2 regions of the Rossellomorea yichunensis genome follow, and region 1 is predicted to be linked to the other one. Evidence: a T-box and tRNA genes for the amino acid it is inferred to sense, from the RefSeq annotation. Region 1 holds a T-box; the other holds one or more tRNA genes.
The links. A T-box is a leader RNA that pairs with one kind of tRNA and senses whether it is charged. The one in region 1 lies ahead of alaS (alanine--tRNA ligase), so its partner is inferred to be a tRNA-Ala.
Positions count from the first base shown of each region.

Region 2: it has a tRNA-Ala gene. The T-box ahead of alaS (alanine--tRNA ligase) is inferred to sense a tRNA for this amino acid. The anticodon was not compared.

Region 1 covers NZ_JAVYAD010000003.1:538,802-543,238, forward strand. The annotation lists gene RSX31_RS10500 (hypothetical protein) at 1-141, shown strand, start outside; gene RSX31_RS10505 (YrzQ family protein) at 148-288, shown strand; gene RSX31_RS10510 (AI-2E family transporter) at 654-1,730, shown strand; T-box leader at 1,807-2,035, shown strand; gene alaS (alanine--tRNA ligase) at 2,098-4,437, shown strand, end outside.
Region 2 covers NZ_JAVYAD010000005.1:37,558-41,994, forward strand. The annotation lists gene nagA (N-acetylglucosamine-6-phosphate deacetylase) at 1-610, shown strand, start outside; gene nagB (glucosamine-6-phosphate deaminase) at 597-1,346, shown strand; tRNA gene RSX31_RS14195 (tRNA-Ala) at 1,501-1,573, shown strand; gene RSX31_RS14200 (lactate 2-monooxygenase) at 1,884-3,101, shown strand; gene RSX31_RS14205 (GNAT family N-acetyltransferase) at 3,288-3,839, shown strand; gene RSX31_RS14210 (potassium channel family protein) at 3,893-4,437, shown strand, end outside.

The DNA.
Region 1 (4,437 bases):
ATCAACCAATATTATTGCTGGGGTTGCTATATAGAGCTTTCATTGTCAAAGGGAGTCATTCATACTCATCAAGTGGAAGAGGATGGATCACTGAGCTCCTTAGACGACTTGTTTGATGAGGAAGAACGCCGACTAAGCTAGGAAGAGGTGTCTTTCTTGAACAAAACATTTGCATCCATCGTTGGTTTTGGAGCAGGAATCGCTGCTTCTATCTATTCACAAAGATCCAATATGATGAACCAAAGACAAATGAAACGAATTCGTAAACAAGTAAAGAAACTTTTTTAACAGCTAAAAAGGCTGACTTTCGGGTCAGTCTTTTTTTATTTTCCTGGTTTTTTATATGAAGAGAACTTAGATCAGAAGAAAAAATCACTAAATCTTTATTGATATAGAAGCTGCTATTTGGATATCAGCGGAATTTTTGTTTTATCAGCGAAAACTCACTTTTATCAGCGGAATTTCCGATATATCAGCGAAATCCCAGCTTTATCAGCGGAATTTTAAATATATCAGCGAAAAGGCTCTCGCTCCTTACATCCCCACGATTTATTGTCGGGTATGCCCAAGCTGCCCATCACGTTTTGTTTAAGTCCAATGAATAAAATACCCTTCTATCTTCCAACAATATAGAAGAGAAGGGAGTGTAGATGATGGAAAAGAAACCCTATGCCAAATGGTTGTACCGACTTTCAATAGCTCTTATTCTTGCTATATTCCTATATATTCTCTACTTATTAAAGCCTGTATGGCATCCGGTCCTGGAAGTATTGTTCTTTTCGCTTCTACCCTTTTTGATAGGGGGATTCATTGCCTATTTGCTTCATCCAATAGTAGAAAAAATCCATGAGGCGGGCATTCATAGAGGGATAGCGATCATGCTCATCTACATCCTTTTCTTCGGAGGATTAGGGTATGCGGTCTATAAGGGGACTCCCATCATCATACATCAGCTGAAAGATTTATCAGAGAATGCGCCACTTTTTACAAAACAATACCAGAGGTGGCTGGACTATGTGCAAAGCGAGACCTCCACTTGGCCTGACGGAATACAATCTCAATTAGAGGAAAGAATTGACGGGATCGAAGCCTGGTTGACGGGGCTTGTCGCAGTCGTTCTGGCCACTGTGATGAAGTTCATGAACAGCTTGCTGCTTGTTGCAATAATTCCCTTTGTATCCTTTTATTTATTAAAGGATATTACGAAAGTGAAAAAATTCCTGTGGCAGCTTACCCCAAAAAAATGGAGGAACAGCGCGATTTCATTTTCAAAGGATGTGGATGAATCGCTGGGAGGCTATATCCGGGGACAGCTTTTAGTTTGTTTGATCATTGGGGGACTTTCAGCATTAACACTCTGGTTGATCGGTATGAAGTATCCCTTGATCCTCGGATTGATCATTGGAGTAACCAATGTAATCCCCTATTTCGGACCTATTATCGGAGCGGTTCCAGCAGCCATTGTGGCAAGTACGATCTCTGTCAATATGATGATATATGTCGTCATCATGGTCGTAGTTCTCCAATTCCTGGAGGGCAATATCTTATCGCCCCTCATTGTGGGAAAAAGCCTTCATATGCATCCTCTGTTTATTATGGCTGCCCTTATCATTGGTGGTGAAGTAGGGGGTGTGATCGGAATGATTGTTGCAGTACCTTTTTTAGCTGTGGTAAAAGTAGCGATTTTACATGGACGAACCCATTTCATTCATGCAGCAGGGGAAGATTAGCTGAAAAATTAAGAATCAACATTGACAAATACAGTGAATATTTCTATAATCCAACATATACAAGTATTCGTATAAAATGAAAGCTATGAAGGATCGAGTACGTTATAGTCCATCTACCAGAGAGGAATCCCCCAGGCTGTAAGGGATTTTAGATGAAGGATAACCGAATGCTAATCCTGAGTGCAGGTAAAGCCTGCCGTCTATCCGCGTTAAGGTGTTTTGAGGGATGAATAAAAGAAAAGCGGAAGGGCTTTCCTTTATTCATAACCAGGGTGGTACCGCGAGAAACAGCTCTCGTCCCTGTTTTAGGGATGAGGGCTTTTTTGTATTCTTTTTTAACCATACATATAAAGGAGGAAGCTTGAAAATGAACAAATTAACAGGCGCAGAAATTCGTCAGAAGTTTTTAGATTTCTTTCAAGAAAAAGGACACGGGGTGGAACCAAGTGCATCATTGGTTCCGCATGAGGATCCGTCCCTTTTATGGATCAATAGTGGGGTAGCGACATTAAAGAAATATTTTGATGGACGTGTCATCCCTCAAAATCCAAGAATCGTGAATGCCCAAAAGTCGATTCGTACAAATGATATTGAAAATGTAGGGAAAACAGCACGTCATCACACTTTTTTCGAAATGCTTGGAAACTTCTCGATCGGAGAATATTTTAAAGTAGAAGCAATTGAATGGGCTTGGGAATTTTTGACCGACGCGAAATGGGTCGGCTTTGATCCCGAGAAGCTTTCCGTTACCATTCACCCCGAAGATCATGAAGCATTTGACATCTGGAACAAAAAAGTAGGCGTACCAGCTGAACGAATCATCCGAATTGAAGGGAACTTCTGGGATATCGGAGAAGGTCCAAGTGGCCCGAATACAGAAATTTTCTACGATCGCGGGCCGGAATATGGGGACAATCCTGAAGACCCTGAATTATATCCGGGTGGAGAGAATGATCGTTACCTTGAGGTATGGAATCTTGTGTTCTCACAATTCAATCATAACCCTGACGGAACGTACACTCCGCTCCCTAAGAAGAATATCGATACCGGTATGGGACTTGAACGTATGGCATGTGTCGTACAAGAAGTACCTACAAACTTTGATACCGATTTATTCATTCCGATCATAAAGGCGACAGAAGAAATTTCCGGTAAGTCTTACGGAAAAGACAGTGACATAGACGTAGCGTTCAAGGTCATCGCTGATCATATCAGAACGGTTTCCTTCGCTATCGGTGACGGAGCACTTCCATCCAATGAAGGCCGTGGCTATGTATTAAGAAGACTGCTTCGCCGTGCGGTTCGATTTGCGAAACAAATTGAAATCAACCGTCCATTCATGTATGAGTTGGTTCCGGTTGTTTCTGAAATCATGGTGGATTTCTATCCGGAAGTGAAACAAAAAGCGGAATTCATCCAAAAAGTAGTGAAAAATGAAGAAGATCGTTTCCACGAAACATTGAACGAGGGGCTTGCTATTCTTTCTTCCATCATCAAGGTACAAAAATCTGCAGGTAACAAGATCGTTCCTGGTGAGGATGTCTTCCGTTTGTATGATACGTACGGATTCCCGGTTGAATTAACGGAAGAATATGCAGAAGAAGAAGGATTAACAGTTGATCATGATGGTTTTGAAAAAGAAATGGAAGCTCAGCGTGAAAGAGCGAGATCGGCTCGCCAGGATGTAGGAAGCATGCAAGTGCAGGGTGGAGTCCTTAGTGACATCACGGTAGAAAGTCACTTTGTAGGTTATGACACGTTAGAAACGACTGCTACTATTCTTGAACTGTTGGTTGACAATGAACGCCAGCCGAAAGTAGATAAAGGACAGGAATGTCAATTCATTCTGGACCAGACACCATTCTACGCAGAGAGCGGAGGACAAATCGGCGATAAAGGATACATTGAAGCTATGGGTGTGAAAGTTTTGGTAACAAACGTCAAAAAAGCTCCTAATGGCCAAAACCTTCACTCTGCCATCGTTGAAGTGGGTACGTTAGAGCAAAAAGCACAAGTTCTTGCGAAAGTGTCCCGTGAATCCAGAACAAGAGTGGAGAAAAATCACACAGCTACTCACATCCTTCATCAGGCATTGAAAGATGTTCTTGGAGATCATGTAAACCAGGCAGGTTCATTAGTGGAACCAGATCGCCTGCGATTCGACTTCTCTCATTTCGGTTCTGTTTCCCAGGAAGAGATTGAGCGAATCGAAACCATCGTCAATGAGAAGGTTTGGAAGGCTATTTCAGTGAACACAGCCCTTAAATCATTATCAGAGGCAAAAGCGATGGGGGCTATGGCTTTATTCGGTGAAAAATACGGCGAAGAAGTTCGCGTCGTATCGATTGGAGAATATAGCTTAGAACTTTGTGGTGGCTGTCATGTATCAAACACGTCTGAAATCGGGTTATTTAAGATCCTTTCTGAAAGTGGAATCGGAGCAGGCACGAGAAGGATTGAAGCTGTTACAGCAGAGAATGCTTATAAAGTGTTGAATGATCAAGTTTCTCAACTGAAGGAAGTAGCAGGCAAACTTAAAGCGAATCCTAAAGAAGTCGTCAACCGAGTGGACTCTTTATTAGTAGAAATGAAAGAGCTTCAGAGAGAAAATGAATCATTATCCGCAAAGTTGTCTAACATAGAAGCAGGTAGCTTAACGGATCAAGTCAAAGTCATTGACGGGGTGAATGTTCTTTCCGCGAAAGTG
Region 2 (4,437 bases), on a different contig from region 1:
TGTCGCTTCAGTCGGTCATTCCAGTGCAACCTATGATCAGATCGGGGAAGCCATCGATGCAGGATTGTCCCATGTTACCCACTTGTTCAACCAAATGTCGGGACTTCATCATCGAGAGCCTGGCATCGTCGGAGCATCCTTCCTTCGAAAAGAATTAATGGTGGAATTGATTTCAGACGGCATCCACGTTCGTCCGGAAGTGGTCCAATTGGCATTCGATCAAATTACAGACGAGCGATTAATCCTCATCACTGATTCCATGAGAGCCAAATGCTTGAAAAACGGCCAGTATGATCTTGGCGGTCAGATGGTGACGGTTAAGGACGGGAAAGCATTATTGGACGAAGACACTTTAGCAGGAAGCGTATTGAAGATGAAAGACGCCTTTACAAATATCCAGGAATTCACTAGGGGAGATATGAGAAGCGCGATCAGAATGACCGCTGAAAACCCTGCCAGACAATTAAATGTCTTTGATCGAAAAGGTAGCCTTGCTCCCCGGAAAGATGCAGATATCGTCATATTAGACGAAAACAAAGACGTATACACAACGATATGTAAAGGAAAAATAGCCTATATTCGAGAGGATGATACTCATGAAACTAATTGAAGTGAAAGACTACCAGGAAATGAGTCAAGTCGCTGCAGACTATCTGTTATCCAAGGTGAAAGAATCTGATAAGCTGACCCTTGGATTAGCCACAGGCGGAACACCACAAGGGCTTTATGAAGCATTGATAAATGACCATAATAAGAACAGGACCTCCTATCAACATGTATCTTCGTTTAACCTGGACGAATACATCGGATTGTCCGGTAAACACCCTAACAGCTACTACCATTACATGAATGACCACCTATTTAAACATATTGATATAGATTCAGAAAACACCCATATCCCTTCTGGAAAAGCCGTCGACCTCGAAAAGGAATGCGAGGCATACGATGAAAAAATCCGTTTACATGGCGGAATCGACCTTCAAATACTGGGAATCGGCAGCAACGGACATATAGGTTTTAATGAACCAGGTACTCCTTTTGAATCCAACACCCACATTGTCGAGCTTGCCGAGTCTACACGTGAGGCTAATGCCCGTTATTTTGACTCGATTGATGAAGTACCTGCTCAAGCCATCACGATGGGGATTTCTTCGATTATGAAAAGCAAAGAAATCCTTCTCCTTGTTTCAGGTGAGGCGAAACAAGTGGCCATGAAAAAGTTAGTAGAAGGAGAAATCTCTGAGAACTTCCCTGCTTCTATCTTGAATCGCCACGAGCATGTCACGGTGATTGCCGATCAAGAAGCGCTGGCAATGGTGAAAGGGTTAGAGTTGTTGAATAGATGAAAGGATGAAGATGTGGAGTGAGTATGTTTAGTCCATGTCAGGAGAGCGGCGGACAATGGTTCGCCGCTTTTATATAGATTAAAACTAAGAATATTATAAAAAAAGATTGACGAACGCTATGAACATTTCTTATAATTAATCTTGACCGATTCACGGGGCATTAGCTCAGCTGGGAGAGCGTTTGGCTGGCAGCCAAAAGGTCAGCGGTTCGATCCCGCTATGCTCCATACATAAAGAGGCGTCCTTATTTGTAAATAAGGACGCCTTTTTTTATGTTTTTAGATGATTGGCGGTTCATCGATTCAGTGACAATGTATGTACGACCGTCGATACTATAACACATGAAGAGATAACGTCTATATATATAAATAACATAGGGTCCGGACGTTTAATCGGAATCTTTTTTCACCATCAATAAATTGACTTTTCTGAATTCTATAAGTAACATTTTCCTTATAAGGAAAAGCTCGCCGATTACATACGCTTCCTTCTTATTATTTGCACCTGTTCCGGCAAAGGAGAAAGGAGAAGAATACCATGAATCAGTGTGGAAACCATGTCCAAAATGAAATCTATCAGAGGAAGGTCCGTCCCTCCATTCCATTCCGGCTTGAAGAGCTTGAAAGAAAGGCCCGGGAAAAGCTTGAAGACGGTCCTTATTATTATGTAGCGGGAGGTGCGGGCGGTGAAGATACGATGCGCGCCAACAGAAATGCCTTCGACCGCTGGCAGATTGTTCCCCGTATGCTGAACAACGTTGAAAACCGTGATCTGAAGGTGACTGTCTTGGGAGAAGTCTACTCCTCCCCTCTTATGCTCGCTCCCATCGGAGTCCAATCCATCGTTCACCCTGATGGGGAACTCGCGTCTGCACGTGCGGCATCATCCATGAATGTTCCGTTCATTGCAAGCTCAGCCTCTACTTACTCCATGGAGGAAATCGCTTCTGTCATGGGTAACTCCCCAAGATGGTTTCAGCTTTATTGGAGCAACGAACGTGAGATTGCAGCCAGTATGCTGAGGAGGGCTGAAGCGTCCGGATACTCCGCTATCGTCGTTACTCTTGATGCTGCGATGATGGCATGGCGTGAATCAGACCTTGAAAACGCGTATCTTCCCTTTCTGTCAGGAGAAGGAGTCGGGAATTATGTGAGCGACCCTGTCTTTCGTTCAATGCTGAAAGATCCCCCTGAAGTTGACGCGAAGGCAGCTGCCACCCTATGGGCCAAAGTGTTTGGCAATGCCAGTTTGACGTGGGATGACCTGGAGTTCCTGCGAGATCATACAAGCCTGCCGATTCTTCTTAAAGGAATTCTACACCCCGATGACGCAAAGCTTGCCATCGATCACGGAATGGATGGGATTATTGTATCCAATCATGGTGGAAGGCAGGTTGACGGGGCCGTTGGAGCTTTAGACTCATTGCCGATGATATGTCAGGTTGTGAATGGACGGATCCCTGTACTATTTGACAGTGGAATCCGACGGGGTGCGGATATAGTGAAAGCATTGGCCCTGGGAGCGAGTTCCGTTCTCTTAGGCAGACCCTATATGTATGGATTGACCCTGGCTGGTGAACAAGGGGTGAAGGATGTCATCCGGAATGTACTGGCAGATCTCGATTTGACGATGGCCCTTTCCGGTCAAGCATCCGTTTCTGAATTAGATCCATCACTCCTGACTGACGTGAAAGACGCATCAATTCCTTCAAGGATAGGAAGACCGGATTCACAATCTGCGGGAATGAAGTCATAATGAATCAGCCTCTGTCTTACACTGACAGGGGCTTTTTTGTTCAGTTCATTTGTGTCCCTAGAAATCATTCTCCATCAAAACTGCACTTATGACAAACCATCACCAATACTAAAAGATACGATGAAATTTCCCATCCTCCCCCGTTCCTGACATGGTATACTTTCATGTACAAAGGGGTTGATAATTTTGGAAAAATATCCAGTATTTGAAACGGAGAGAATATTACTAAGGCAAATCACTTTGCAAGATGTCGATTTTCTTTATGGACTCTATACTTCCGGGGACGTTCTCCGATATTTCGGAATGAGTCCGATCGATTCGAGAGAAGTGGCGGTAAGTATGGTCGACAACTACGAAAAGCACCTGGAAACAGGTGGTCCCATGCGCTGGGCCATCGAGGAGAAGCATTCGAATAAGATGATCGGGACATGTGGCTTCCACGGCATTTCGAAAGCGTATAAGCGCTGCGAAATCGGATATGACCTTAGCCCTGATCACTGGGGTAAAGGAATCATGGGTGAGGCACTCTCCCCGTTACTCAGCTACCTATTTGCAGATAAAGGAATGAATCGTGTAGGGGCAGTGATCGTTCCTTATAATAAGGCTTCATCACGAGTAGTTGAAAAACTCGGTTTCAAACAGGAAGGCTTACTAAGGGAATATATCCTTCAGGATGATCAAGTATATGATGCATATATGTACAGTTTATTGAAGAAAGAATGGCTTTCAGAGTTTTAGACGAACTTGAATAGGCAATAATGGTCAGTGCAGATGAAAAAGGAGCTGGTAGTATGGTGCAGCAAATGTTTCATGGATTCTTGCGCTGGCCTTTAGTTATACGAATATTTACAATCGCCATTACGTTGATGCTTTCATTTGGAACGATCATTCATTTCATAGAGCCCGATACCTTCCCTTCCTTATTCGATGGGATCTGGTGGGCGATTATTACGACTTCAACGGTGGGTTATGGGGATTTTGTTCCTACATCATTTGAAGGCAGATTGATTGGCATTGTTCTCATCCTTGTAGGTGCAGGCTTTCTTTCAACTTATTTTGTCACACTTGCAGCGGAAACGGTCATGACACAAAATGCCTATCTGGAAGGAAGAGCTGCCTTTAAGGGAAAAGAGCATGTCGTCATAGTAGGCTGGAATGAACGAACGCGGGAAGTGATTAACCAGCTGACTTCTCTTCAATCCCAGTGTGATATCATTCTTGTCGATGAAACCCTTCAAAAGAACCCCTATAATAATAACCATATTCATTTCGTTAGAGGAACACCTTTTAAAGATGCAATTTTGAACAAAGTGAACCTTCATGAAGCTTCGATTGC